3 regions of the Alteromonas sp. genome follow, and region 2 is predicted to be linked to each of the others. Evidence: predicted binding sites of a transcription regulator. Region 2 holds the regulator's gene; each other region holds the start of a gene.
What was found. Region 2 encodes sigma-54, which starts transcription at its own class of promoters, with help from an activator protein. Its sites were predicted from a motif close to GTTGGCACGNNNNTNGNNT; they were not measured.
Positions count from the first base shown of each region.

Region 1: AC4PME_RS13405 (BON domain-containing protein) is a predicted target of sigma-54. The motif match lies at 6,652-6,670, and genes of this name have one in related genera.
Region 3: AC4PME_RS03200 (PEP-CTERM sorting domain-containing protein) is a predicted target of sigma-54. The motif match lies at 4,863-4,881, and genes of this name have one in related genera.

Region 1 is NZ_CFHOXV010000024.1:44,935-54,860, reverse strand. Features, by position in the region: gene yfbR (5'-deoxynucleotidase) at 1-372, opposite strand, end outside; gene AC4PME_RS13440 (DUF1328 domain-containing protein) at 666-842, shown strand; gene AC4PME_RS13435 (hypothetical protein) at 873-1,067, shown strand; gene AC4PME_RS13430 (DUF6942 family protein) at 1,113-1,664, opposite strand; gene AC4PME_RS13425 (efflux RND transporter permease subunit) at 1,755-4,202, opposite strand; gene AC4PME_RS13420 (MlaA family lipoprotein) at 4,153-5,055, opposite strand; gene AC4PME_RS13415 (hypothetical protein) at 5,042-5,383, opposite strand; gene AC4PME_RS13410 (hypothetical protein) at 5,437-5,604, opposite strand; gene AC4PME_RS13405 (BON domain-containing protein) at 6,013-6,615, opposite strand; gene AC4PME_RS13400 (endonuclease/exonuclease/phosphatase family protein) at 6,878-7,864, shown strand; gene AC4PME_RS13395 (response regulator transcription factor) at 7,923-8,309, opposite strand; gene AC4PME_RS13390 (hypothetical protein) at 8,724-9,254, opposite strand; gene AC4PME_RS13385 (TonB-dependent receptor plug domain-containing protein) at 9,527-9,926, shown strand, end outside.
Region 2 is NZ_CFHOXV010000007.1:29,233-39,158, reverse strand. Features, by position in the region: gene AC4PME_RS06665 (helix-turn-helix domain-containing protein) at 1-410, opposite strand, end outside; gene AC4PME_RS06660 (hypothetical protein) at 524-865, shown strand; gene AC4PME_RS06655 (DUF2145 domain-containing protein) at 862-1,635, shown strand; gene yiaA (inner membrane protein YiaA) at 1,654-2,046, shown strand; gene AC4PME_RS06645 (substrate-binding periplasmic protein) at 2,064-2,807, opposite strand; gene AC4PME_RS06640 (HPr family phosphocarrier protein) at 2,861-3,133, opposite strand; gene rapZ (RNase adapter RapZ) at 3,133-3,978, opposite strand; gene ptsN (PTS IIA-like nitrogen regulatory protein PtsN) at 4,025-4,468, opposite strand; gene hpf (ribosome hibernation promoting factor) at 4,477-4,764, opposite strand; gene AC4PME_RS06620 (RNA polymerase factor sigma-54) at 4,797-6,281, opposite strand; gene lptB (LPS export ABC transporter ATP-binding protein) at 6,377-7,102, opposite strand; gene lptA (lipopolysaccharide transport periplasmic protein LptA) at 7,108-7,677, opposite strand; gene lptC (LPS export ABC transporter periplasmic protein LptC) at 7,646-8,209, opposite strand; gene kdsC (3-deoxy-manno-octulosonate-8-phosphatase KdsC) at 8,206-8,760, opposite strand; gene AC4PME_RS06595 (KpsF/GutQ family sugar-phosphate isomerase) at 8,760-9,731, opposite strand; gene AC4PME_RS06590 (calcium/sodium antiporter) at 9,732-9,926, opposite strand, start outside.
Region 3 is NZ_CFHOXV010000003.1:14,539-24,464, reverse strand. Features, by position in the region: gene AC4PME_RS03220 (hypothetical protein) at 1-25, opposite strand, end outside; gene xseA (exodeoxyribonuclease VII large subunit) at 100-1,455, opposite strand; gene guaB (IMP dehydrogenase) at 1,559-3,028, shown strand; gene guaA (glutamine-hydrolyzing GMP synthase) at 3,101-4,678, shown strand; gene AC4PME_RS03200 (PEP-CTERM sorting domain-containing protein) at 4,920-5,645, shown strand; gene AC4PME_RS03195 (NAD(P)-dependent alcohol dehydrogenase) at 5,697-6,743, opposite strand; gene katG (catalase/peroxidase HPI) at 6,973-9,213, opposite strand; gene AC4PME_RS03185 (zinc-binding alcohol dehydrogenase family protein) at 9,478-9,926, shown strand, end outside.

The DNA.
Region 1 (9,926 bases), on a different contig from region 2:
CTCAATCAGAGGCTGGTAACGCTGACGTAGTGGTTCAGGTAACGTTTGAAGTAACATGGCTTCAAACCTTCGCTCCAGCTTCTTAATCGCCATGGTGGTTTCAGGGTCGTGATATTTTACCGGGCTGGGGATGTCGCTCATACCGGCAATTTCACTGCCTTCATGGAAAATAGCCATCGAGGCTACCCGGTCAGGCTCAACATCTTCGTTAAATACGTCTTTTGCAATTGCACCGAGCATGTGAGCAACCACTGCGGCTTCATAAATATGCGTCGATAGCATTTCTTCCTGAAACTGCGCCATCAATGGCCAGCGTTTTACGTTTCTTGCTCTTTGCATCAAACCGATAAATGCAGAATGGTTTTTACTCATGAATAGTTGTCCGTGTATCGAAAGCGGGACCGGCAACGGCTGGCGGGCCACAGGTAAGCCGGGTTAAATAAATGATGAAATATAAATCTAGTGTACCAGCGTCTCTCATGCACTGCATGAAAGCTTTCCGGAGACTGTGTAAAAAATGCAAGTAAGTTGTAACTACCGCCCTGTCAATCAGACCCAAACACAGCAAAACAAAAAATACACCTTAATTTTCAACAATTTAAATAATGGCACAATACCAGCATAAGTTAATATGTCATTTACTAGAGCAATATGAGGAAATAATTATGCTAGGTTGGGCAGTTACATTTTTCATTATCGCCATTATCGCAGCAGTTTTTGGCTTTGGCGGCATTGCCGGTGCAGCATCAGGCATTGCTCAGTTTTTATTCTTCGTGTTTGTAGCGTTGCTGGTGATCTCTCTGATCGCGAATGCATTACGCGGCAAATCACCTAGAGTCTAACAATATACATTGGAACAAGGAGAAAGGACTATGAACTTATCTAAATTAATGCTTAAGGCACTGTTAGTAGCAGGTTTTGCATTCTCACTGGCCGCATGCGGCGACGGTGAAGCAGAAAACGCAGGTGAAAAACTCGACGAAGTCGTTACCGATGCAGGTAACGCAGTTGAAGACGCCTGTGAAGATGCCAAAGAAGGCATGAATGCAGAAGACAAAGACTGTTAATCAGTACTGAGAAAACTCAAAACCAGACCTCCGGGTCTGGTTTTTTTATGTCTGGCGCCCCATAGCCTGTTTCAACAAAGTTGGCCTGCTTCTGATCAGATGATTCAGAAAACCAATTTTTTCATTCGTCAACTGCCGGTAGTCAAAATACGGCGTCACAATCAATGACCGTCGCAAACACACAGCAAAATCAGCCGTCAGCCATTCCACACTGTCTGTAAGTCCCAACGTTCCGGCAAAGGTTTTGCCCATCACAATGTTTAATCTGGCAGGGTTAAAGTGTTCCGGCGCTTCAAACCAGAGCGCTGTACTCCCCTGTTCTGTCAGCAAAAGCTCGTCACGATACTGTTGCCATGAGGAAATGCCTCGTGTCTGGCCGGCACTCTCTGACAACGCAAATACCCATTTTGCGTAAACATTAAATACTTTACGCCAGCCGTTTCCGCATTCCCGGTTTATATTCTCAATGAGGGTGCCATTTGCCGGCAACAATTGCCCCGCTGGCCCCGTCAAAGGATAATCAGGCCGGTTGGCCATAAATACCCGGATACTGGCCTCTTCTCTCCCTAACCCTGCAACGGAATCTGCCTCAGGCATTGCTCAGCTCCTTTCTCAGCCATCAGTAAAAAAGGCCTGCATCGCTGCAAGCCTTTATTCGTCTATATATCATACCTGATTGCAGGGGCATTACCCGCTACTTTTCTTACCAACAAAACGATTTAGCAGCGCCGGCAATAAACTCAGGTCAGTAAACAGTGCCAGCAGCATCGCCAGTGCCGTCAGCAAGCCAAAATACACACTGGGTAAAAAGTCAGAAAAACCGAACAATGAGAAACCCGTTGCGATAATGGTAGAGGTGAACAATATAGCCAGTCCGGAATGCCCGAAGGCTGAACGGCTCCCCGCGTCTGCGCTGCCATCTCCCTGTTTCATACCAGACAGGTAACTGTGTAAAAAGTGAATGGTATCATCGACAGCGATACCCATGGCAATAGCTGCAATAGTGATAGTCATAATATCAAGGGAAATACCGGACCAGCCAATGATCCCTAAAATTCCCAGCGTGGTGAGAATATTCGGTAGCAGCGCAATCAGTGTGACCTTAAGCGAGCGGAAAATAGCAAACAGCACCAGCGCCAGCACAGCATACACAATGCCGAGAGTTTTGATCTGGGAGTCAAACAGACGACTGAGAATATCCTGATACAACACGAACAGGTTAGTCAGTTCATACTGAGAGTCATCCAGCCCCGTGGCTTTTAAGTCAGACTGCAGTTGAGTCATAAACAGTTGACGGTTCAACCCTTCCGTGGTGTCCTGAATACGCGTAGAGATACGAAAGGCATTATCTTCTGCAGAAAAATACGCCCCCACCAGCTGATTTACCACCTTTTCATCCAGTAAACGGTAGATAGAGGTAAGCTCATACTCGGTAAGCGGTTTTCCGCCATTTAACTGTTTTGCCAGTTCAGTAAAATTCACTACCGACGTCACACTGCCTGTGGCGTCAAAAGCCTTGATGGCCGCCTGCGCCAGCTGCAACTGTGCGACAGAATCTGCCGTCAGCACCAGTTCCTTCGACGCGTTTTGTTCATCCAGTGTAATAATGACATCCAGAGCAGTAGAACCACCAAATTCACGGTCGATAAACGCCAGTTCTTTGTAGATTTGCGTGTCTTTATCAAAGTAATTAATAAAGGAGTTTTCAACATTAAGCCGTGTGATGCCCGCCGCCATAACAGCAAACACAATGAGCACAAACCCGCTGACAGCCAATGGTGCGCGCATCGATAGCCGGCGCAGGCGTTCCAGCAAAGCTTTAATAAAACTGTACTCTTTCGTTTCTTTACTGGCCGGTAAAAAGGACAGTAAAGCCGGGAACAGCAGCAAACTTACCGCCATGGTGATCAACATGGAAGCCAGCATCATCCATCCAAATGCGACCACCGGCTGCAAGCCTGAAAAGATGAGAGCGCCGAATCCCACAGAGGTTGTCAGCGTGGCGTAAAAACAGGGAGACAGTTTATCTTCCAACGTAGCGACAATGCGCTGGCGTTGAGAATACGCCGGGTTATCCCGGCTTATTTCACGGTAGCTGCCGATGACGTGGATCATCACCGCCAGGGTAAGGATAAGTTGCAAAGCCACAAAATTGGCTGAAATGACTGTGGTTCGTAAATCCAGCAACCCGAACAGGCCCATGGTCAGAAATACACTGACTGCACAGGACAGTAACGGAAAGAATACCCACTTAAATGAACGGTACAATAAGGCCAGAAGTAACACGATAACTGCAGCGATTGCGGTGCCAAAATTCACCAGGTCTGACTTGATGATATCTATAAGATGCTGGCCCACGACATAGGCGCCGCCAAGATAAGTGTTCGCTCTGTCAGACACAGACTGCGTGATTTGTTCAATTTGTTCAATTTCGGCTTTGCGCTGTGCGGTCAGTTGCTGCCGGATAGGGTCTGCCTTCGCCTTTAACGCTTCAATTTTCTTATTGTCGGCGTCACTGAGGCTCCCGCCGTCTAGTACTTTGGCCTGAATGGCGGTGATTTCTTTGTCAATTTCTGCCAGTTCAGGATTGTCTTTAAAAACGATCTGAATGCCCGTTGCGGTTTCCTGACGGTTAACCAGCAGATCAGTAAAAATCGGATGGCCTGACATCATCGATTTCATTTGCGCGGGAGAATACTGCTGCTTTTCCCATGACAGAGAAGCCACATCGGTATCGCCGGTAAGTGCACCGGCATCATTAATAAGCGGCACGGTGATAATGGATGTCACAGCTTCGACACGGTCGATTTTCTTTATTTCTGCCGACAACGCAGCAATATCATCAAATGTCTGCCGGCTGAACAGATCATGAGAAACCGGCTCATAAGCCAGCAGAATGAATTCCTGCGGGGCAAACGTCTGATCAGCAACCTGAGTCTGAATGTAGAGCTTGTTATCTTTGACCAGTAAGGTGTCTGCGGACGCATCAATGCGAAATTGCGATATGTGTAATCCCAGCCACGCTAAAGCCGCAATAAAGAAAACCAGAATACCCCAGCGGGCTGAAATGATTCCTGCCGCCAGCTTACTGGTTATCTTGCTGTTCGCGTTCACTGAGTTCGAAGAGTTCGTCACGTCGCTGTCCCTGAATGTACTGATTACGGAAAAAGATGTAAGGATCCTCAGCCTGCTCATACAGTTTTCTGTAAGTATCTGACTGATTTGAGAAGTCATCAAAACCTTCAAAAATCCTCAACTGATAGCTTTCCGGTGGTTCGGCAATGTAATTTACCGGATGGACAAACCCTTCGGTGAGCGTAGATAACGCGCCCCGGGAATCAGACGGACCTAAAATGGGAATAACCAGATACGGGCCGGAGCCAATATCGTAGCGTTGTAGGGTATTTGCGATGGTTTGCTTTTGCGGTTTGATGTCGAACCAGTCGGATGCGGGGTCGAATAAGCCGAGCAGTCCCACCGTAGAATTGATCAGAAAGCGCCCTAAGTTTGCACCAGCCTCACTGAACTCGCCTGCAAAGGTGTTGTTGACCAGATTCAGCGGCTCTCTGAGATTATCAAAGGCATTACCGATTTTGTCTCTTACTACACCGGGCACTACATAATGATAACCGTCTGCCAACGGTAAAAGTACATACTGATAAGACACATTATTAAAGCTGAACATGGCCCGGTTGAACCCTTCCCAGGGATCATTGTAATACACCTCACCACCGGTATTCCCTGACTCAGGGGTATCACCTACTGCAACCACTACCGGAGAAACGGATACGGCTCCCTGGCTGGTTTGCACGGTAACGTCCTTCCCTTTCGCAAGCTCTTCAGCCAGCGCGGGTTCGTTATTTTGTGATTGCTTGTTGTCCTGCGGTTGTACAGCAGAATTTTCAGGCGTGTCGGGCGCGCTGGCACAGCCGCCCAATAAAAATAAACAAATAATTAAGGCGAAAGCACCTTGTCTATAAGCTGGCATAGATACCACTTTCCTTCCTTTCGTGGTGATTCATTATATTTTGAGCCCGCTGCAGAGCTTCATCCCTGCTGTAGTCCCAGTCACTATCATCATAGTTACGGGCCAAATCAAGATAATGCTCAATCCTTTGCTTACGAATTTGATGAAACGAATTCGCCGGGTCAAATTCCAACTCATTAAATACCGCCTCAACTTCTGCCAGATCAGCACCGGTTGATGTTTCTGCCGGCGTTTCCCCCAGCCAGGTTGAAAGTTGCTTTCCGGACCCCAGAGCTACAAGGCTGGTCAGAAGTAACACTGTCATTACTGCAATTTTTAAGTAATTCATGTTTTTCACCATCGTTGTTTAATTCAAGGGCCGTCCGGATCGCTTTCCTGTACTTACTTAGCGGTCGCTGCCTCCGCCATCACTGCACCTGCTGTTGCCTTACCGGCTTTGTGGTCACGTTTGTCGTAGCGATCGAACCAGTTAAAAACTGGCTGCGAGTGAATGAGACGCTCAAATGACGTTGACGGTAACGGACGGTGTTTAGTCTTCAGAAATTTCATACTGCTCCCTTATGTGCGTAGAATTGAATTCCGGTAAATGACTTATTTACTCTCACAACTATTTTTAATATTCCAATTTCCGCGCCATATTTTTAAAGACCTCACGGATATGCCGCAAAGGCCACCGCCGTACTTCAACGCCTTGACCGGTCTTTCCGTAACCTACTGTTTTATTAGACTTAAGTATTAATTCATTATCATTGAAGAAAAATCAGAGGGAAAGGATGCGGGCGATTACACCCAAACAATTTACGTGGACCTGAAAAAGAAATGATACTTTTTTACTACAGGCGGGAAATATTTTCACAGACGGGAAGGAAGGTTTTTCAGCAAGGCTCACTAACCGGGACGCAATAAAAAAAGGGCTGAGATAACTCAGCCCTTTCCGGATTATGCAGTTAAAAAGTATTATTCGCTTTTCATCGCTGTTTTCTGTTGAACGACCTTCAGGTTGTCTTCAACGTCTGTAACATCTGTGGCGTTTTTCGCAATCTCAACGGCCAGGTCACGCTCAGCGTCTGAGTCTACTGTACCGGTAAGCGTAACATTGCCCTGCTCAACATCCACGTCGATATCAAAACCAGAAATGTCAGAGTCCATCAGTAAACGGGTTTTGATTACAGTCGCGATTTTAGCATCTGTCAGTTTGCCAGTTGCAGAGTCCATATCCATGTCATCACCGTCCATAGCTTCAGAGTCATGCTCCTCTACAACGGTCAGCTGGTTATCAACATCTGTTACGCCGTCGATATTCGCTACCAGCTCTTCCGCGAGCTTTTTATCGACAGAGTTATCAACTTTACCTGTCAGAATAACTTTGCCATTCTGAACATCGGTGTTGATATCGAAAGAATTCAGATTACCGTTAAACAGTAATGTTGCTTCAGCTTTGCCGTCAATCCAGGCATCCTTGGCACCTTCCTCCCACTTGTTCGCAGTATCCATAGATCCTGCAAAAGCAGAAGTAGTTAATGTACCAGCTACTAACAGTGAAAGAATTGAACGTTTCATAATTTTGCTCTCCTTAATTATCAAGCAAAATAAATGAAGCTAACTTCATGCCAGCAAATTAAATAACTGAAAGATATGATTTTTTATAGTGGACTCCAATTTTCCGCTCTTTCCCTTCATGCAAACTTTTCTCAGAACCCCGTATTTTTTACCTTGCATTTACAATTGCTGAAATCACCCCGTTTGATCGAACAGGACAGAAAGTCTTTATATAAGTAAGCTAAATATTTTGATTCCGGACAGTAATTTCAGCGGACGAGCCATGACAACAGTACTCTCTATCATTACCCTTTTCTTTATTGTGGCTGCAATACTGCCTCACATACCCGGCCAGCACTGGTTAATCCGCGTATGGGAGTTTCCCCGTTTGCAGCAGGCGTTTATTTTACTTGTGCTCACCTTAGTCTGGACATACTGGTATATCGAAACGCCCTTACTGGCGCTGTGCATGCAGGCCGGTGCTGTCTGTGCTTTGCTCTATCAACTTGCCTGGGTAATCCCTTACACACCGGTATGGCGCACGGAAGTGAATCAGGTACCGGCAACTGATGACGACCGCACAATAAGCATTCTCACCAGCAATGTATTAATGACTAACGATAACTATGACGCACTGATTAATCTTACCAGGCAACGTAAACCGGATATTCTGGTGACGCTGGAAAGCAACAAAGACTGGGAGCAGGCATTAACGGTCCTTCACGACGACTATCCTTACCGCCTCTCTTGTCCGCTGGAAAATCTTTACGGCATGCATCTTTATAGCCGGCGCCCCTTCGGCAACGAAAAAATCCGGTTCATTATTGAAGATGACGTGCCATCTATGGAAATCTGGCAGGAAATGGCGGGTACTCAGGTAAAAATCCATTTTGTACACCCTAAACCGCCAAGTCCCACAGAAAATAAATCTGCCGGACCCAGAGATAAGGAACTGACACGGGTAGGAAAAGAAATGGCAAAGCTAAAGCAGCCGGCCATTGTCACCGGCGACCTCAATGATGTGGCATGGTCACCGACAACCCGAAAATTCAGAAAAATAAGTGGCATGCTGGATCCCCGTCGTGGCCGTGGATTTTTCAACACTTTCCATGCGGATTATCCGTTGCTGCGCTGGCCCCTTGACCATGTCTTTCATACTGAGCATTTCGAACTGGTCAAAATAGAAAGAATGCCGGATGTAGGCTCCGACCACTTTCCCTTGCTCACAACACTGAGACTAAGAACTAGTCCATCAGTTAAACAGGCATAAAAAAACCTGTGGCTTTTCAGCTACAGGTTTACATGAACTCTCTTTTGAAGGTATTTTGTCAGGCTGTGATTGCCAGCGGTTCCTGTGTGGCAAAGCGTTGACAACGACTCACAATGTCACGGTAGTCTGAAGGATCAGGAACACTGTCATCTGCAGCGGCAAAGGCTGCGTTACCTGCGGGGTCTTGCCCGGGGTTCATCAGTAATACCGGCGAATCACAGGCTTGTTTTATTTGTGCCAGTATATCCGCACCGGGTAAATCCGGCATCGCCACATCAAGCAGAATAGCGTCGTACCGCTGAGCCTTGCTCAGACGGATAGCCAGCTTTCCGCTGGCAGCAAAATCCACTCTCCATCCCAGTCCGGTCAAAAAGCAGGTTAACTGGCTTGCTACCACAGGATCGTCTTCAACGACCAGAATTTGTAAAATTGTACCGGGGGTCATGTTGCCTCCTTGCTGTTTTCACACTCTGTCCGCATTTCTGCGACAGGTCTCATGGACCCTAAAACTTAAGGAAACGCACATTTAACTTGTACTGGTGCTACAGGTGCAGCAATCAATTTGCTACCTTTCTGCACTTCAATCTGCAGGATTTACGTTTGCAGAATTCACGCCATCTCTCTATAAGCGGCGTTTATTACCAATTTTTAGATACCACCACAATCAGTATTAACCCTAAATATCAATACATTAAAGAAATAAGCGTACTGATTTCACGATCAAAGGTAAGACAACATTACCATTAATGAAATTTGAAAAACAATTCTATCTGTGAATATTGTCCCCATGGCAGGTCAAATTGGGACAAGCCTCCCCGCACCTGCTCATTTTTTGTGCAAACGCAGGAAGAAATGAATATCAGGAAAGGAAGGAATTAATTTTCTGGCATGCTTTATCGCGGGATATAAAGTGCGCAAGAGCCAGCAACCGGTCGTCCCGTGGCCAGACCGCCTGATTGAGGGTACTGATATCGTTTTCCGATAGCCGCTGCGTATCCAGCATTAGCGCCAGTGCTTTTTTATTTGGCTTTATCAGCGCGGGTTCAGCTGCGGTAACCAGACTGACAGGGACACAAATAAATTCCCGCTTTTGCGGATCGCGGATCACGCAAATTTCATTGTCACTGGAAAGTACAGCCGGCCAGCCTTCAGCGATGCGGCTTTGACCAAACATGGCCAGCGTAAACGCAATCAGTACACCAAACACGGTAAGTTGGAAAACCTGAGATAAATCAGGAGCCATAACCACAATAATGGCGACTACAACACAAAAAATACACCACGCAGCAAACACCCGGCGCATGGCCTTCGGGCTGATACCGGAAAAAATTGTTGCGTGTTTAAGTTGCTCTTTATCGAGAGTCTTAACAGAAACCAGATTATCAGACACTACAATATCCTACAGAATAACTTTATACCTGAAACGTATAACCAATATGATAAAGCCGCAACTAATCATTAGTATGACAAGGATGGACCGGATGAACGGCTATTGTTACATGATTTCTGAGCCTGAATAAGGGCTTATCTTCCGTAAAGCCAAATAAATATCACTAAACTTCTCAAACGCTTAACTTTTGAACATGTGCGACAATTTGTCGCATGTTGGTTTTGCGACGCCGCCGTTACACTATCGCCGGATTTAATAACCGGAAAATGTAAGTGAAACCATTCCCCTATGCTGTGTTGTCTGCAACCACACTGCTCAGTACATTAGCTTCTGCCGGAGAAACTCCGGTGGAAACCATCGAAGTCACCACCCGCCAGCCTCATCTTCATGGTGATGAGAACCTCTCATCCCGTCTGGCACAAGCCGGTATCACGTTTTCAGCAGCAGGCGGTGTCTCTGCAATACCGGTGATGAACGGTATGATGGGTGACCGCATTCAGCTACTCACCGACGGTGTGCCTGTTACTGCAGCTTGTGGTAACCAGATGAACCCGCCTCTGTCATATGTTTCCGCCAATCAGGTCAATACCATTGCCGTTTTACCGGGCGTATCTCCGGTCAGTGCCGGCGGTGACAATATTGCCGGGGTTATTGCATTGTCTACTTTCACAC
Region 2 (9,926 bases):
CCGGGCAAAAGTTCTATCAGCCTGAGTTTATCGAGCTTTGCCAGCAGCCTGACACCTTCCAGTGGGTCTATCTCATAATGACCGGTGATATCGTCAAACTGCCATCCGTCCCTTACCAGCACGGCCATAAGCAAAAGCTTCGGGTTAGCCAGTAACTCTTTTTCCTGCTCTTCTGTTAACTGGGACAGGGCGGGCTGTTCCCGTTCGCTGAGTTGAAACAGTTCACTGAGGGTCAGGTCCATCACATCGCAAATTTGTGCCAGTCTCTCCAGAGTAAAGGCTTCCTGTGCAAAACATCTTTTAATGCTTGCCTCACTCAGGTCAAGGCGCTCCGCCAGTGATTTATAAGTAAAACCCCGCTGCTTCAAACTGCGTTTCAGGGTGCCGATGAGTTGCTTAATCTGCTGCATAGTATTAATAAGTGATACTTTTGGTGTTGAAATAGTCTACATCAATTATTTGAGTTTATTAATGTTCTTCTCCGGACTACTGTGAATACACAGTCACTACTGAGGAACTGAAAATGAAACATGGATTGATATCAGGTTTAGCAATACTGACACTGAGTTGCGGTGCAATGGCCGACGACTCAATACAACACAGCGGTCAGGCAAGTAAACACAGTGTGCTTGCAGCAACGGAAAGCGTGCAAACAACGGCGTCTGTGGCCAGCGCGGTATCAGTTGCACCGGTCGTTTTGAGTGTAGGAGTGGCAGTGATTGCGGCAGATTCAGCCCACTCCGTTCACCATAGCATTGAGAAAAGCAATAAACCTCTACCAGTAACAAAACGGGTGATTACTGCAGACCCGGCACCCAACGTGGTGATAAACCAGACTATCGTGACACAGGGGAAAACTCAATGAGGTCCGCCATAGCAATGCTCGCGTGTCTGGCGTTGCCTGTATTTGCCGGCAGTCAGGAAGAAGCCCCCCGCCGGCACGCCCCGGAGTCGATTATAAAGTTTGCAAAGCAAACCGAGCATTATCTGGCTGAGCAGGGAGCCTATGCGGCGATCATTGCGCGGGTTGGACGGGCGCCTGAAGACTTGCCTGAAGGTATTTCATTTACCCATACGGCAATTGCACTGTATTCCGATGTTACGCTGGATGACGGCACGGTAGAGCAGGGGTATGCAATACACAATTTATATCAGCTGGCAGATAAGCCGGGTACAAGCGTACTGAAAACGGATTATCCGGTGGATTTCTTTTGGGGAGCTACAGAATTAAAAGCCGGCATTATTATTCCCGATTGGGGAGTGCAGCAGAAAATCGTTGCCCTGTATGCGCAGGACAAGGCGAAATTGCTTCACGAACCGTCCTATTCCGTTATTGCGAGCCCGTTTACGGAAGGAAAGCAAAACTGCACTGAGTACACCCTTGATGTGCTGAATGCTGCTATTTACGACACTACTGACAGTCATCGCCTGAAAAACAATACGCAGGCATGGTTTAAAGCACAGCCGGTGAAGGTTAACAAAATGAAGTTGCGGTTAGGCAGTTGGGTGAGCAGCGGTGTGTCGTTAAGCGACCATCCTGGCGCGATACAAACCGCTACGTTTACCACAATTGCTAATTATCTGGAAAACAATCAACTGGTGGCACATCAAACCGTGCTGTATGCCAGTCACTGATATAAAACGGAGATCATCATGAACGCAAATAAACCAACGAAAGCCTTTTTTATTGCTTCTGTTATTGCACTGCTGACAGGATTTGCTGCTTACATCACCGGACTACTGAATGCCGATATGCCACTTAATGAAAAAGGCTACTACTTTGCTGTATTTCTCTTTGGACTGTTTGCTGCCGTGTCTGTACAAAAAACAGTGCGGGACAAAATGGAAGGCATACAGACAACGAAAATATACCTGATGTTGTGCTGGTTTGGCCTTGGTTCTGCTATTGCACTGTTAGTCGTTGGTCTGGTAAATGCCAACCTGTTGCTGAGTGAAAAAGGATTTTATGGGATGGCTTTTGTACTGAGTTTGTTTGCCGCGATTACGGTGCAAAAAAATGTCAGGGACAATGCGGCAGCGGAATAAGACGTGAGGTTGAAGGCTCAGATCGCAGGATCCGGGTCTTTAACATAGTCAGACAGGACGTGATTGAATTTATCGATGAAGCCCGGGTCCACAGATTGTTTACTGAACATGAAGTGGACGTCCTGTACGTTAACGGGATTATTACTGATTTCCAGTTCGAGATGCAGCAGTTCAGCATTAAAGCTAATCACTCTGATATCGTCCAGCACCAAATCGACACGGCCTCTGTTCAGAAACTGTAACCGCCGTTTAACGGAATCCAGATGAATAAGCTGCGCGCTGTACTGCTCAGTGACTGTTTCATTAAACCAGTCGCCGAACCACCCACCGGTATTTAACGCCAGGGTTTTGCCTTCCCTTAGTAAGGTTTCAAGAGATTTGCCGGCATATTCGTTATGATGGGAAGGATGAAAGGCAAAGCTGATGGTTTCTTTGCGGTAAGGAACAGAAAAATAGTTTTTCAGTGCTCTCGCCGGTGTGAAAGCTGCACCTGTAACTACATCAATTTGCCCCAGTTCTATTTGCTGAGTGACCCGTCTTTCAGGCAGGATCTGGCTTTCCAGTGCATAATCCAGCTTGCCTAAAACCGACTTCAACAATTGGTAGTCTTCACCGGCCGGCTCATTATTGTCTGTTATGTACAGATAAGGAGGCCAGGCTGTACCACCGGTTGTCAGACTTTTTCTGTGCTCAGCACACCATACAGAGCTTTGATAAGCCATCGCTGTCAAAAAGATGATTAAACTGATGAAACGTTTCAACGGGTTTGCCTTTAAGCCTTCGCCGGCACTACACACTCAGTGGTGTGCCGGCGCTATTCATCTTCGTTAAATCTGCCTGCAATTAATGCCTCAACAGCATCCATTGCAGCTTCAGCATCAGGACCTTCAGAGATCACAGTAACCTGTTCCCCCTGATGACTTTCCATCATCATCAGTCCCAGTACACTATTGGCATTAGCCTGCTTATCGCCTTTTTGTAAAATAACTTCGGCATCGAACTGATTCGCCAGTTGCACCAACTGCGTTGCAGCCCGGGCATGCAGGCCCAGTTTATTAACAATAGTCAGAGATTTCTCTATGCGCATTATTTACTTTGCTCCCTGTGGCGGATCTGGACATCAGGATGAGATTCCCGGAAGTTTTTCGCCAGTGATTCCGCTACATAAACTGAACGGTGCTGTCCGCCGGTACATCCGATAGCGACTGTCACATAACTGCGGTTATTCCGTTCAAGGTGCGGCAGCCAGGTCGTGATGAGGTTCTGAATCTGCCAGATAAATTTAGTCACAATAGGCTGGGAACTGAGGAAAACCTGAACCGGTGTATCCAGGCCTGTCAGGTGTTTTAAATCCGGCTCCCAGTGAGGGTTTGGCAGAAAACGGGCGTCAAATACATAGTCTGCATCTTTGGGAATACCGTGTTTAAAGCCGAATGATTCAAATACCAGAACAAGTCGTGAGCTTTTCTTACCGAGGATACGCTCGCGGATTAATTCTGCCAGCTGGTGGATGCTCAGAGAGTCGGTATCAATATTCAAATCCGCTCTTTCTGCTACGGGGGCCAGTAATTCCCGTTCTGTCTGAATGGCATCAGACAATGATTTATTCAGTTTGGCCAGCGGGTGTAACCGGCGGGTTTCGCTGAACCGGCGCACCAGCATATCGTCACTTGCGTCAATATATACGATGGTGACAGTCCATGACTGAGGCAGGTAGTCGAGAATTTCAACCAGCTCAGAAGGCTCTTTAGGCAAGTTCCTGACATCAATACTCACAGCTACCTGCTCGTATTCATCGGCGACAGTGTGTGTCAGGGCTGGTAGCAGATTAACCGGAATATTATCGACGCAGTAATACCCCAGATCCTCAAGGGCACGAAGTGCTACTGATTTTCCTGAACCTGAACGTCCGCTGATGATAATTAACTTCACGCCGTTTCTCCTGAAGTCACGTGTTGTCGGTGCGTATTACACTAAGTTACTGTAATGCGCGAATAATATCATCACTTGTCTGAGCTTTGCGGATAGTTTTTATGGTTTCTTTATCGCTGAGTTTCCCGGCAACCATGGCCAGAGTTTGTAAATGTCCTTCGGTTTGTTCCTGAGGGACAAGCAGAGTAAAGAAAATATCCACAGGTTTATTGTCGATTGCATCAAAATCGATGGCGGGCGTGCTGGTAACCACAATGGCGATGACTTTTTCCAGTCCGGCCAGACGACCATGGGGGAGGGCAATGCCGTTACCTATACCTGTGCTGCCCATTCGCTCACGGGCCAGCAGGCTACTTAACACGGTGGCTTCATCTACATCGGGGTTATTTTTAGCTGCAATCCCGCTGATGATTTCGAGAATGCGTTTTTTGCTATTGCACTGGACCGCACACTCGGTGCGGTCCAGGCTGACTATGGCTTGTATATCCATGAATTCAATTAGTGCTTTTTAAGCTTTTCCTTGTGTTTCAGGACCTGCCTGTCGAGTTTATCGACCATGCTGTCAATGGCAGCATACATGTCCTGATTTTCGGAAGAGGCGAAGACTTCCGCGCCGCTAAGATGAACCGTTGCTTCTGCTTTTTGGCTAAGCTTTTCAACATTTAAAATAACGTGCACATTTGATATGTGGTCAAAATGACGTTCCAGTTTGCTGAACTTAGTATCGACATAATTACGCAAAGAATCAGTGATCTCAATGTGATGACCAGAAAGGTTGATTTGCATATTTCGTCTTCCTTATTTTGAGCAGCCTTAAGTTAGATAAGGCTTTTGCGTTGGTTAGACGGCGGGATCGACAAGGATTCCCGGTACTTTGCTATTGTTCGCCGGGCAACCATAATGCCTTGATCGGCCAACAACGAAGCAATCTTGCTGTCACTCAGTGGCTTGCCTGGATTTTCAGCGGCAACCAGCTTCTTAATCAGGGCGCGAATCGCTGTCGATGAACACTCTCCACCTGATTCAGTGGCAACGTGGCTGGAGAAGAAATACTTCAACTCGAAAATACCACGGGGCGTGTGCATGTACTTCTGCGTTGTTACCCTGGAAATAGTAGATTCGTGCATATCTACCATTTCTGCGACATCATTCAGCACCATTGGTTTCATCATTTCAGGGCCATGCTCAAAAAAGCCCATCTGTTGCTGAACAATACAATTTGCTACTTTCAGCAGCGTATCGTTCCGGCTCTCAAGGCTCTTAATGAACCATTTAGCTTCTTGCATGTGAGAGCGGATAAATTGTGAATCGCTGCTGTTTCTTGCTTTACGGCTCATTGCAGCGTACTGCTGATTAACACTGAGCTTAGGCAGGCTGTCGGGGTTTAATTCTACAACCCAACGGCCATTTTTCTTCGCAACCGATACATCCGGAATGACATATTCGGGTTCTTTCGTAATTAATGCACTGCCCGGACGGGGATTAAGCGTTTGCAGCAAACGCATCGCTTCCCGCAACTGATCTTCTTTCAGGCGGGTTTTACGCATTAACGTACGGTAGTCTTTACTGCCCAACAGATCGGAATGCTCTCTGAGCAGCAGTTTAGCTTCTTCCAGCCACGGTGTTTCCGGTGCAAATTGTGCCAGCTGAACTAACAAGCACTCCTGCGGTGTGCGGGACCCGGAACCGAGAGGATCAAAAAGCTGAATACGTTTAAGTACACACTCAACCTCATCTTCTTCAACGGGCTCTTCCATATCTTCACTGTTAACGCTTTGCAGAATGTCGTCAACGGTAACCGTGAGATAGCCGGACTCATCAATAGAATCGATGATCGCCAGTGCAATGGCGCGGTCTGTATCAGAAAAAGGTGTCAGACGCATTTGCCACAGCAGATGGTCCTGAATATTTTCGGTGGTTTCACCCTGAAAGATTTGTTCATCGTCGCCACCGGAAGGGCCGGGCGCGGGTGCAGAAGACGCAGAAATGTACTCATCCCAGGTACTGTCGATGGGCAGCTCGTCCGGTAAATCATTCTTTTCCAGTGCTTCCCCGGTATCCATGCTGTCAGAAGATGAGGCTGATGCAGACTCTTGCATGCTGTCATCATTATCGATGTTATTTTTCTCAATTACATCGTTGTCGGAGCTGTCGTCGACTTCCAGCAAAGGATTAGAGTCGAGGGCTTCCTGAATTTCTTGTTGTAAGTCCAGCGTAGACAACTGCAATAGCTTGATCGCCTGCTGAAGCTGAGGCGTCATTGTCAGTTGTTGGCTAAATTTTAACTGTAAAGATGGTTTCATCTACGTCTTATATAAACTCTAAAAAGGACATCCGGTTGTAGCGGTGTGAGTGCCGGTGGCGAAATCTCCGCTAAATGCTCATCCCGATATCTTAACTATAGCCTGAATTGCTCACCAAGGTATACATCACGAACTTTTTGATTACTTAATACCTGTTCTGCGGTGCCCTGAGCAATCAGTTCTCCATGACTGACGATATAGGCCTCTTCACACACATCAAGGGTTTCCCTGACATTGTGGTCGGTGATGAGGATACCGATACCTCTGTCCCGTAAGTGCTGAATGATCTTCTTTATATCATTAACCGAAATCGGGTCAACTCCGGCGAAGGGTTCATCGAGCAAAATAAATTGCGGATTGGCTGCCAGTGCGCGGGCAATTTCAACCCGGCGGCGTTCGCCACCCGACAAACTCATACCTGTGCTATTACGTATATGGTTAATATTAAATTCATCAAGTAGTGCATCCGCTTCCTGCTCACGTTGATGACTTTTTAAGTCTTTACGCGTCTGCAATATCGCCATGATGTTTTCATGTACGGTCAGCTTGCGGAAAATGGATGCCTCCTGGGGCAAATAACCAATTCCCCGGCGGGCACGTTCGTGCATTGGCTGGTGAGTCAGCTCCTGCTCATCTATGAGGATTTTGCCTTTATCCAGCGGCACAAGACCGACAATCATGTAAAACGTTGTGGTTTTACCTGCACCGTTAGGACCCAGCAGACCTACTATCTGTCCGGTAGAAACCGATAAACTAACGTCACGGACGACCTGGCGTGATTTATACGACTTTGCCAGATGAGTCGCACTCAGGGTTGCCATGTAACTCAGTTACCCTCGTTTTCGTTGCTGTCTGAAGTCTTGTTCTCTTCCTTCAACTCTTTAACTGTGTCAGGACGGAAAACCGTGGTTACCCGGCCGTTGCTGTTACTTTCACCGCCGGTTGCCAGAAGTTGCTCTTTTGACATGTCATAGGTGATGCTATCTCCCTGGACCATGCTGGTATCTTGCTGGATTTTCGCATCACCTTGCAAGGAAATAAGTTGTTTGGCGACTTCGTAGCGAATTTCATTTGCGCTGGCTTTTACCTTTGCACCGTCATCCAGGGTTTGAGAATAACTGGCTGGTTTTCCGCGGGCGATAAAAATTTCTTTTCCTTCGCCTTCACTGGCGATGGCTTCCACTTCATCTGCGGCAATAATGAGTGAACCCTGGGTGATTTTCACATCGTCTTTAAAAACCGATTTTTTCTTCTTACCGTCGATAAACTGTGACTTGGCATCCACGGTAATCGGCTTTTCAAAATCACCGGAGCCGGCCATTGCCTCACCGGCAACAGCAAGCAGCGTTATTACTGCAAAAAGGCTAACTGCCCGGGGAATAAATTGTCTGCACATGATCAATTAACTCATATTGTTGGGTACGCAGGTTCGCATTGAAACCGTTACTTTTAATGATGGTCTGTACGCCGCGTATATCTACCGGCTGGTCTGAAGTCATGGTTTTGTCATCCAGATTCACCTTAATAAAATTGGTTGTGATGGTCTGGATAAACTCTTCAGGGTTCAGGCTTTTTATCAGCACATTGTCTTCCAGCTGGATCAGGTCATCGTTGTAGAGTGTGCCTTCATCAGCGGTAACTTGCCATGGGGCCTCGTCATCATTCACATAGACAGTGTATTTGGGTTGGTCGAATAACACAAAGCCTAGTTGGTCGTAATGCTCCATAGAGGCGGCAAAGACTTCGTGGTTGAGTTTGCCTTCTTCGTTGTACAGCGTGGTTGTCAAATTCTTTGCTTTATAGGCAGGGCGTAAGGCGTCTGCACCGGCTTTTTTCGCCGGTGCCTGCTCTTCTGCCATCCATACAGGAAGGTACATCAGCAGCGCCATAACAAACAGCGCAGAAATACTGATCCCTAAACGGTTCATACACTGGCCCCGTGTATGGTGTCCAGCGTACCGAGCGCTTGTAAAATTACATCACAGACTTCCCGTACTGCCCCGAATCCACCATTTTTTGTGGTGATCCAGTTCGCTTCGCGGGTAACGGCCGGATGGGCATCTTTCACCGCAATTTTTGTTTCGGCAAACCGGTACATGCCAAGATCCGGCATATCATCACCGATAGCTGCGACCTCTGATGGCGCCAGATTCAACATTTCGCACAACTGAGCCATAGCCGTGGCTTTATCTTCCTGACCCTGAATAATGTGCTTCACATTCAGGGCGGTCATGCGATTCTTTACAATGGCCGAGTCGCGGCCGGTTATGACAGCAACGTCCACACCACTGTTTATTAATGCTTTAACGCCATAGCCATCGCGGGTGTGAAAGGCTTTTAACTCTTCACCATTGTTGCCAAGGTAAATTCTGCCGTCAGAAAATACGCCGTCGATATCACAAACGAGCAGTTTCAGCCCTTTGAGTTTTTCAAACCGCTCTTCACTGATCACACCGTAAAAAGTGACTTCATGTCCCATCAGAGAACTCCTGCTTTAAGCAACATATGCATGTTGAATGCGCCGACGGGGTGATCATTTTCATCCACCACCATCAGCGCACTGATCTTGTGTTTTTCCATTAAATTTAACGCTTCCACTGCCAGTGTAGCGGAGCGGGTAGTTTTCCCGCCGCGGGTCATAACATTGGCTACCGGAGTGGTATGAATGTCGGTTCTGGCGTCCAGGATTCGTCTCAGATCGCCGTCGGTAAAAATACCGCTGAGTTTGCCGCTGTCATCTGTAATACCTGTCATTCCCAGACCTTTAGAAGATATTTCCAGCAGAGCCTGTGAAATGGTCGCGGCAGACGATACAAGAGGAAGAGCGTCGCCGGTCAGCATGATATCGCCCACTTTGAGTAACAGTTTCCGGCCCAGACTGCCGCCCGGGTGAGAGAGGGCGAAATCATCTGATGTGAATCCTTTAGCATCCAGCAGTGCAATGGCCAGCGCGTCACCCATTACCAGCGTTGCTGTAGTACTTGAGGTCGGTGCAAGCCCCAGCGAACAGGCTTCTTTTTCCACACTGATATTGAGTACCACATCGGCATGCTGGCCGAGGGTGCTTGATTCGCTGTTCGTCATCGCGATGACAGGCACAGACAGCCGCTTGACCACGGGAAGCAGATTCACCAGTTCGCCGGTTTCTCCGGAATTTGAAATGGCCAGCAATATGTCTGTCTGACTGAGCATGCCGAGATCGCCATGATTGGCTTCGCCAGGGTGCATGAAAAAGGCCGGTGTGCCTGTACTGGCAAGAGTCGCAGCAATTTTACGCCCGATGTGGCCGGATTTCCCCATGCCGCACACGACGACTTTGCCTTTGCATTCAGACAACAAGGTGCAGGCTTGCTCAAATTTATTGTCCAGCCGGGATGCCAGCGCACTTACTGCGCTGGTTTCAATTTCTATGACCCGTCTGGCTGACGCGATATACGGTGAATTACTCATTTAACCAAATAACCAGAATTGATACGCCACAAAGCATAGTACAAAGATGCCACCTTCCAGGCGGCCTAACTGGCGTTTGCCGATAAAATTAAAGCTCAGGAAAAATAATAACACTGTGAGACCAAACATCACCCACATGTCTCTGTTATACACATTCTCGTCCAGTAGCCCGGGAGCAATGAGCCCAGGCATACC
Region 3 (9,926 bases), on a different contig from region 2:
GCAACAGACTGCAAACCTTATTCACAAAGATTCCTGATATCGGGAAGGATTAGGGGAGGGCTAGTGTGACTTAACCCCGGCCCGTGCTCAAGTGTCTTTTCACAGACTTTTCTTCACAGTGGTCACCTTACTGATAATTTCGCCACTGGCAAGGCGGGTGGTGATTTCATCCCCCTCACTGACTTCCGTTGATGACAGTATTGGCTTATCGTCAGCAAAAGTGATGCTGTAGCCACGTGTGAGTGTTTGGAGCGGGCTCACTGAATTCAGTAATTGTGCCTGACCCTGCAATTGCCTGTTTTTACTTTCAAGCAGGCGCTGCACCGATTTTTTCAGCGCGCTGTCGAGCTGACTGCAACGGTCTTGCAGGCGGACCACCCGGTTTGCGGGGTTTTGTCTGTCCAGCCTGCGCAGCAGGTTATTCAGCCTGGTGGCATAACCTGCGATCCGTGACTCCATAGCATGACTCAGGGCCAGTGCTGCGCGATCCAGAGACTGTGACTGACTTTGCAAGCGTCGCTCCGGATGCACCGCTTTCAGGCGCTGCTGTAATACGGCGAGCTGGTGTTGCTGTTGTCTGAACTGTTGTTGCCAGGCACGGTTAAGTGCTGTCGCTTTTTGCTGAACAAACGCCAGGCGTTCACTCTGATCCCGGCTTAACAGCTCAGCACCTGCTGACGGAGTAGGGGCGCGCACGTCTGCCACAAAGTCGGCAATGGTTACATCCACTTCGTGACCCACCGCACTCACCACCGGCACCGGTGATGCAGAAATACAATGGGCCAGCGCCTCATCATTAAAGCACCATAAGTCTTCCAGCGATCCGCCACCCCGGGTGAGCAGTATGACATCGACTTCATCGCGATGGTACGCAGTTTCCAGCGCATGGATAATTTGTGCAGGGGCCTGTTCGCCTTGTACCAGGGTGGGATACACGATGACTTCTGTTGCCGGGCTGCGGCGTTTCAGCACGGTGAGAACATCGTGCAAGGCAGCACCGGCCGAAGAGGTGACCACACCGATTTTATTAATTACCTGAGGGACAGGGCGCTTCGCATCGGCGTCAAACAAGCCGTCGCGCTGTAATTTCAGTTTCAGGGCCTCAAAGGCTTGTTTCAGCGCGCCGTCACCGTCAGCTTCAAGATGTTCAATAACCAGTTGATAGTCGCCCCGTGGCTCATACAAGCCCACAGAAGCGCGCACTAACACTTTGTCGCCTTCCTTCGGTCGCTGTTTTACATAGCGGTTCGACCCCTTGAACATGGCCGCCCGTACCTGGGCCTTGTTGTCTTTCAGGGTGAAATACCAGTGTCCAGAGGAGGCCGCGACGAAATTAGAGATTTCTGCAGACAACCAGACAAGGCCGATTTCGCCTTCCAGTACGGTCCTTGCCAGCCTGTTCAGCTTGGTCACAGTGAGAATTTGACGGGATGTAGAAGGGGAATTAAACAGCATAAATAAAAAATCATCAGGTTTAGGACAATTAGAGTTTACCTGATTTAGAAAAAACACTACAATTGCGCCGCAATTAACTCTCCACTTATTCAGGTGTTATTGCATGCTCAGAATCATTCAAGAAGCTCTTACTTTTGATGATGTACTGCTGGTACCGGGGCACTCTACTGTCCTTCCTCATACAGCAAACCTCCATACTAAACTGACTCGCGGCGTGTCGCTGAATATCCCTATGGTATCTGCATCTATGGATACTGTTACGGAAGCGCGTCTGGCGATTGCCCTTGCCCAGGAAGGCGGCATCGGCTTTATTCACAAAAACATGGAGCCGGCAGAGCAGGCAAATCACGTACGTGAAGTGAAAAAATACGAAAGCGGTGTGGTTTCAGACCCTGTAACCGTAGAACAGACCACGGCTATCGGCGAAGTACTCGCGATGAGCAAGAAACTGGGTTATTCCGGTTTCCCTGTGACTGATAAAGATAACAACCTCATCGGTATCGTCACCGGACGTGATATGCGCTTCCAGAACCGTCTTGATTTACCGGTTAGTCAGGTTATGACTCCGAAAGATAAGCTGGTAACAGTAAAAGAAGGTGCAGACTCTAAAGAAGTACTGGATCTGATGCACGCAAACCGTATCGAGAAAATTCTGGTCGTTGACGATGCCTTCAAACTGACCGGTCTTATTACCGTTAAAGATTTCCAGAAAGCGGAAAGCAAACCAAACGCATGTAAAGACTCACTGGGTCGTCTGCGTGTTGGCGCAGCCGTTGGCGTAGGTGCCGGTACTGACGAGCGTATTGCCGGTCTGGTTGAGGCAGGCGTTGACGTACTGCTTATCGATACTTCACACGGTCACTCACAGGGCGTAATCGATCAGGTTGCCCGTATTCGTGGTGCGTATCCTGACTTACAAATCATTGCCGGTAACGTGGCAACAGCAGCGGGTGCGAAAGCACTGGCTGATGCCGGTGTTGATGGTGTTAAAGTAGGGATTGGTCCTGGTTCTATCTGTACAACCCGTATTGTTACCGGTTGTGGTGTACCTCAAATCACTGCCATCGCTGATGCGGTTGATGCCCTTGAAGGTACAGGTATTCCTGTTATCGCAGACGGCGGTATCCGTTTCTCCGGTGACATCGCTAAAGCACTGGCAGCCGGTGCAAGCTGCGTAATGGTGGGTAGTATGCTGGCCGGTACTGAAGAAGCGCCGGGTGAAGTTGAACTGTATCAGGGCCGTTACTACAAGTCTTACCGTGGAATGGGCTCGCTGGGTGCGATGAATCAGCGTCACGGTTCTTCTGACCGTTACTTCCAGGCATCAGATAATGCTGAGAAGCTGGTACCGGAAGGTATCGAAGGCCGCGTAGCATATAAAGGCCCAATTGCGACCATCATCCATCAGCAAATGGGCGGCCTGCGCTCAGCCATGGGTCTGACTGGCTGTGAAGATATTCCTACGCTGAACACCAAAGCACAGTTTGTGCGCGTAACGTCAGCGGGCATGGGCGAGTCTCACGTACACGATGTGAGTATCACCAAAGAAGCGCCAAACTACCGTTTGGGCTAATCGCCGCTAAACTAGTATTTTGTCAGGCTGGTATCTCTACCAGCCTTTCTGTTTTATTTAACGGGTAAAAACATGACCACCAATATTCATAGCCAGCGCATACTTATTCTGGACTTCGGTTCCCAGTACACGCAACTGATTGCACGTCGCGTACGTGAAATCGGTGTTTACTGTGAGCTGTGGGCCTGGGACGTGACCGAAGAGCAAATTCGCGGATTCAACCCGGACGGTATCATTCTGTCGGGCGGCCCGGAGTCGGTCACTGAACTGAACTCGCCCCGTGCCCCGGAGTACGTATTTGAAGCCGGTGTACCGGTGCTTGGCGTATGTTACGGCATGCAGACCATGGCGGAACAGCTTGGCGGTAGCGTACAGGGCTCTAACAAGCGTGAGTTCGGTTATGCGCAGGTTGAAGTATTAAAAGCTACCGACCTGTTGGCACAGATTGAAGACCACATCGGCGAAAACGGCAACGCACTGCTGGACGTATGGATGAGTCACGGCGATAAAGTGGCGACGATTCCGGAAGGTTTCGAAACCATCGCGCAGACACCATCTTGTCCGCATGCGGCTATGTACAACGAAGAAAAACGTTTCTACGGTGTACAGTTCCACCCGGAAGTGACCCACACCCGTCAGGGCCAGCGTTTGCTGACTCATTTCGTGATGGACATCTGTGGCTGTGAGAAGCTATGGACACCGGGCGCCATCATCGAAGATGCCATTGAGCGTATCAAAGAAAAAGTGGGTGATGACGAAGTGATCCTCGGCCTGTCAGGCGGTGTGGATTCATCTGTGGTTGCCATGCTTATTCACCGTGCTATCGGTGACAAGCTGACTTGTGTATTCGTAGACAACGGTCTGCTGCGTTTAAACGAAGGCCAGCAGGTAATGGACATGTTCGGCGATCACTTTGGTCTGAACATCATTAAGGTGGATGCGGAAGACCGCTTCCTCGCCCGTCTTGAAGGCGAAGCGGATCCAGAGAAAAAACGTAAGATTATCGGTAACGAGTTCGTTGCGGTATTCGATGAGGAAGCATCCAAGCTGACTAACGCCAAGTGGCTGGCACAGGGCACAATTTACCCTGACGTTATTGAATCAGCCGGTTCTGCTACCGGTAAAGCCCACGTTATCAAATCGCATCACAACGTGGGTGGTCTGCCAGAAGACATGAAGATGGGTCTGGTCGAGCCATTACGCGAGCTGTTTAAAGACGAGGTACGTAAGATTGGTCTGGAGCTCGGCCTGCCATACGACATGCTGTACCGTCATCCGTTCCCTGGCCCTGGTCTGGGCGTACGCGTACTGGGCGAAATCAAGAAAGAATACTGTGACCTGCTGCGTCGTGCTGATGCTATCTTTATCGAAGAACTGCACGCTGCTGATCTGTACCACAAAGTCAGCCAGGCATTCACCGTATTCCTGCCGGTACGTTCTGTTGGCGTAATGGGTGATGCCCGTAAATACGACTGGGTCGTATCGCTGCGTGCGGTTGAAACCATTGATTTCATGACCGCACACTGGGCGCACCTGCCATACGATTTCTTAGGTAAGGTGTCTAACCGTATCATCAACGAAATCGACGGCATTTCCCGCGTGGTTTACGATATTTCTGGTAAGCCGCCTGCAACCATTGAGTGGGAATAAGTTCTCTCATTAGTCTTAATGACATCGTTCAAATAATGTATAGCCCTGCAAATGCAGGGCTTTTTTGTTCTTAAATTTAGGGCTCTCGTCTCTAAATTATCAATTATCGCATTTTTAACTGTCAGTTTATTTTGCAACTAAATATTAACAATTATCTATCTGACTGAAATTTAGGGGTTATTTTTTTGGCTCAAATCTTGTTAGGCAAAACTGAGGTTTTGATAAATACAGGAAGTGGAAAATGAAACTAAATATACAAAAATCACTATTATTAATTGCTTTGATTTTAGGTCATACATCAGTATCAATTGCGTCTGTTCTTTATTTTGAAGATGACACTATTGCCACATCGTCTGTACCTGGCGCACTAACATTATCTGGTTTGGACGTTCAAACGACAACTGTAACGTCGGTGACAGACTTCAATACTCAGCTTGCTTCACAAAGCTGGGATCTGGTAATCCTTGGCGAACAGAATAACGATATTTTCAGCAGTATTTCAGGTCTTGATACTTATCTGGGTAACGGGGGCTCTATATTAGGTACAACCTGGCTTGATAATTCAGGTTTATCTGCATTATTGGGAGCTTCAGGTCGTTCAGGTACAAACGGGACAAATATTGCGATTGACTCACACCCCATTTTTGCGGGTCTGTCTTCACCGCTTATGCTGGCAAACCCGGGCTGGGGTATTTTTTCCAGTAGCTGGATAGCATCCTCATCATCTCAATGTCTGGGGACGTTGGGTTCAGGTTGTGCAGTTGTCGAGGGAAATAGTGGCAATTCATTACTGTTAAGTGGCTTGTTCGATACCTATGATGTATCTGATGGTAATATTCTCCTCTCCAATAGTATTAACTACTTGTTGAATGGAGCGACAGGTCCGGTAAGTGTTTCTGAACCCGGCACTCTGATATTGATTACTCTGGCTATGGCTGGCTTCTTTACCCGAAGAAAGCGTAGCTAAACAGAAAAGCCCGCATTTTGCGGGCTTTCTTATTTTTGACTGTCCGAAGGTTTACACTTCCAGACTCGACATATCAATCACGTAACGGTGGGCTACGTCACCTTTTGCCAGGCTTGCGAATGCTTCATTCACTTCATCAGCTTTAATCATCACACATTCAGGGTGAATGTTGTGCTCAGCACAGAAATCCAGTACTTCCTGAGTTTCCCTGATACCGCCAATCAGAGAGCCTGCTACGCGGCGGCGGCCGAAAACCAGAGGGACAGACATTAAGTCTTCCATGGGGCCAACCTGACCAACAATGACGATGGTGCCGTCAACATCCAGCAGCGGTGTGTACGGGTCCAGGTCGTGTTTTACCGGAACGGTATCAATGATGAGGTCGAAGGAGCTGGCCGCCTTTTTCATTGCTTCTTCATCTTTAGAAACCAGAATACCGGTTGCGCCAAGCTTCTTCGCTTCACTTGCTTTGGAGTCAGAACGGCTGAGAACGGTTACTTCTGCGCCCATGGCCACTGCCAGTTTAACCGCCATATGACCCAGACCACCCAGGCCAATTACGCCTACGCGGCTGCCTTCTTTAACGCCCCAGGTACGCAGAGGAGAAAAAGTGGTGATACCAGCACAAAGAATAGGTGCAGTACGGGCCAGGTCTAATGATTCAGGTACATTCAGAACGAATTCTTCGCGCACAACAATGTGCTTTGAGTACCCGCCCTGAGTAATTTCACCGCTGATGCGGTCCGGTGCGCCGTAAGTGGGCGTCATACCATTGCGACAAAATTGCTCTTCACCGTGGTCACACTGGTCGCAGGACTGACAGCTGTCGACCATACAGCCTACAGCTACGTGCTGGCCCACTTTGTAGTTTTTAACGTCTGCGCCAACTTCTATGACTTTACCGACGATTTCGTGTCCCGGTACTAACGGATAAGGCTGGTCGCCCCAGTCGCCGTTTACGGTGTGAAGATCAGAGTGGCAAACGCCGCTATAAAGAATTTCGATGGCTACGTCATTGTCGCGCAGATTCCGTCTTTCGAAATGATAAGGAACCATGTGGGCGTCTGACGAGTGAGCCGCATATCCAATTGTTTTCATAACTATAGCCTCATTTGTCGTTACATGCTCAGGCATATCCTGATAACGGAAATTTTAAGTAAAAACACCAGGGGTGTGCATGCCTGATGCTCTTTAATGATTGCCTGATTGTGCAGATTGCCGGAGGTTTTACGAAAAGACCTGCTGACAGGTTCATTCATAAGCGGGGGAAATAAAAATGCCCCCTTAAGCGGGGGCATGGTTTAACGAGGTATATAGAGGGCGGGAATTAGCTGCGTTTCAGATCAAAGCGATCGTTGCGCATTACTTTTACCCATGCATCTACGAAGTCGGTAACAAACTTCTCTTTCGCATCTTCAGAGCCGTACACTTCGGCAATGGCCCGTAATTCAGTGTTAGAACCGAAGATCAGGTCAACCGGTGTGGCAGTCCATTTCTGTTCGCCTGAAGTACGATCTGTACCTACATAAATGGCTACGTCATCTTCTGACTTTTTCCACTCTGTAGACATATCCAGCAGATTAACGAAGAAATCGTTTGTCAGCTGACCGGGGTTGCCTGTCAGTACACCATGTGCTGAACCGTCAGCGTTCGCGTTCATGGCACGCATTCCGCCCAGCAGAACTGTCATTTCAGGCACACTCAGTGACAGCATGTCTGCCTTATCGACCATCATCACAGCCGGTGAGCGGTAGTTACTTTCAGCCCAGTAGTTACGGAAAGCATCAGCAGTCGGTTCCAGTACCGCGAACGACTCAACATCTGTCATTTCCTGTGTGGCATCCATACGACCCGGAATGAACGGAACGGTCACGTCAACACCGGCGTCTTTCGCTGCCTGTTCAACACCTGCGGCACCTGCCAGTACAATCATGTCGGCCAGAGAAATTTTGACCTTCTTCGATTTCTTATTGAAACCGGCCTGAATGTCTTTCAGCTTGCCCAGCACTTTTTGTACTTCTGCCGGATTATTAATTGCCCAGTCCTTTTGCGGAGCAAGAGCAATACGGGCACCGTTTACACCACCGCGCATATCTGTATCACGGTAGCTGGCTGCAGCCGCCCAGGCGACACGCACTAATTCCTGTACAGACAGACCTGACTTCAGAATGTCCTTCTTCAGTTGTTTAGCTTGTTTGTCTGAAACCAGCTTGTGGTCAACTTGAGGAATCGGATCCTGCCAGATAAGGTCGTCAGCCGGGATTTCAGCACCCAGATAACGGGCTTTCGGTCCAAGATCACGGTGATTCAGTTTGAACCAGGCTTTACCGAAAGCCAGTTCAAAGTCTTCCGGATTCTGCTGGAAGCGCTTCGCAATCTTACGGAATTCAGGATCTTCTTTCAGCGCAAGGTCAGTGGTAAACATGATGGGAGCGTGACGCTTACCCTGAACGTGGGCGTCAGGAACCATGTTCGCCGCGGATTCTGCAGTAGGGATCCACTGAATAGCGCCGGCAGGGCTCTTTGTTTGTTTCCATTCGAAACCAAACAGGTTATCCAGATAATTTGTTGTCCACTGCGTCGGCGTCACCGTCCAGGCACCTTCCAGTCCGCTGGTCATCGTGTCTTCTGCATTACCTTTGCCACAGCTGTTTTTCCAGCCAAAGCCCTGGTCTTCCAGATCACCGGCAGCAGGTTCTTTACCCAGACAGTCTGCTTTTTTGGCTCCGTGAGCTTTACCAAAAGTGTGACCACCCGCGATAAGCGCTACGATTTCTTCATCATTCATAGCCATGCGGCCGAAAGACATACGGATGTCGTGGGCAGCAGCAATCGGATCAGGCTTGCCGTGAGGTCCAACCGGATTGACGTAAATCAGACCCATTTCTACCGCAGCCAGAGGACCTTTCAGGTTGCCTTTCTCGTCCCGGCGCTGATCGGTAAGCATTTCTTCTTCCGGGCCCCAGTAAACATGATCCGGTTCCCAGTCGTCCACACGTCCGCCAGCAAAACCATAGGTTTTAAAGCCCATGTCTTCCAGTGCCACGTTACCGGTAAGGGCCATTAAATCACCCCATGAAATGTTACGGCCGTATTTCTGTTTGATTGGCCACAGTAAACGACGTGCTTTATCCAGGTTAGCGTTATCCGGCCAGCTGTTCAGCGGGTCGAAACGTTGCTGACCACCACCGGCACCGCCGCGTCCGTCAACAGTCCGGTAAGTACCGGCTGCGTGCCATGCCATACGGATAAAGAACGGACCGTAATGACCATAGTCTGCAGGCCACCAGGGTTGTGAAGAGGTAAGCACTTCGCGGATATCGGCTTTAACGGCATTTAAATCCAGTGATTCAAATGCTTTTACGTAATTAAAGTTTTCGCCGTAAGGGTTTGATGCAACACCGTGGGCACGTAACTGGGACAGGTCCAGTTGTTCCGGCCACCAGAATTTATTGCCCTTCGGGGCTTCGCCCACTACTTTCGCATTTTGATCCATAGTGGCAGAGTACGCATTTGGCGATAATGCCATGGCGATAGCTGCGACAACGGGTAAGAGTTTCATTTTCATGTGTTTATCCTTATTGAATAGTTTCTGGTCACACTTCAGGCCATAAGAATATGATTCAGATTTGTGATAAGAGAAAATTGGATAAACCGATTACTTCAATCTGTTTTTATCATTTGTGAATTAACAATTTGTTAACTTTAATTAAGAGTCATGTTATCCCGTTATTGAGCAACTGCGACGATTTTCCTCTGGCGTCTGCGTGTCAGGAAGCGTTATCGTGTAGCACATTCATGTAGAGCAGTTTGCTGAACAAAGGGATAAAACATGCGCGCATATGGTTATAAGCAGGCGTCTGAAACGCTGACTGAAAACGCAATTCAGGCAATCAATATGGCAACTCCTGTGCCGGCAGGAAGAGATCTGCTGGTGAGAGTGCTTGCCGTTTCAGTGAATCCGGTAGACACCAAAATTCGTCGTAGTGTGTCTCCTCCGGCTGATGAGGTAAAAATCCTCGGATGGGACGCGGTGGGTATCGTTGAATCCACAGGCAGCGATGCGTCGTTGTTCAAAAAAGGCGATAAGGTATTTTATGCCGGTGATATTTCCCGTAGTGGTACCAATGCGGAATTTCAGCTGGTAGATGAGCGTATTGTTGCGCTGGCACCCGAAGGGCTGTCTGATGTTGAATCTGCGGCAATGCCACTGACTTCACTGACGGCGTGGGAGCTGTTGTTCGATCGTCTTGAAGTTGCTCCGGGTGAAGAAAGTAAAGA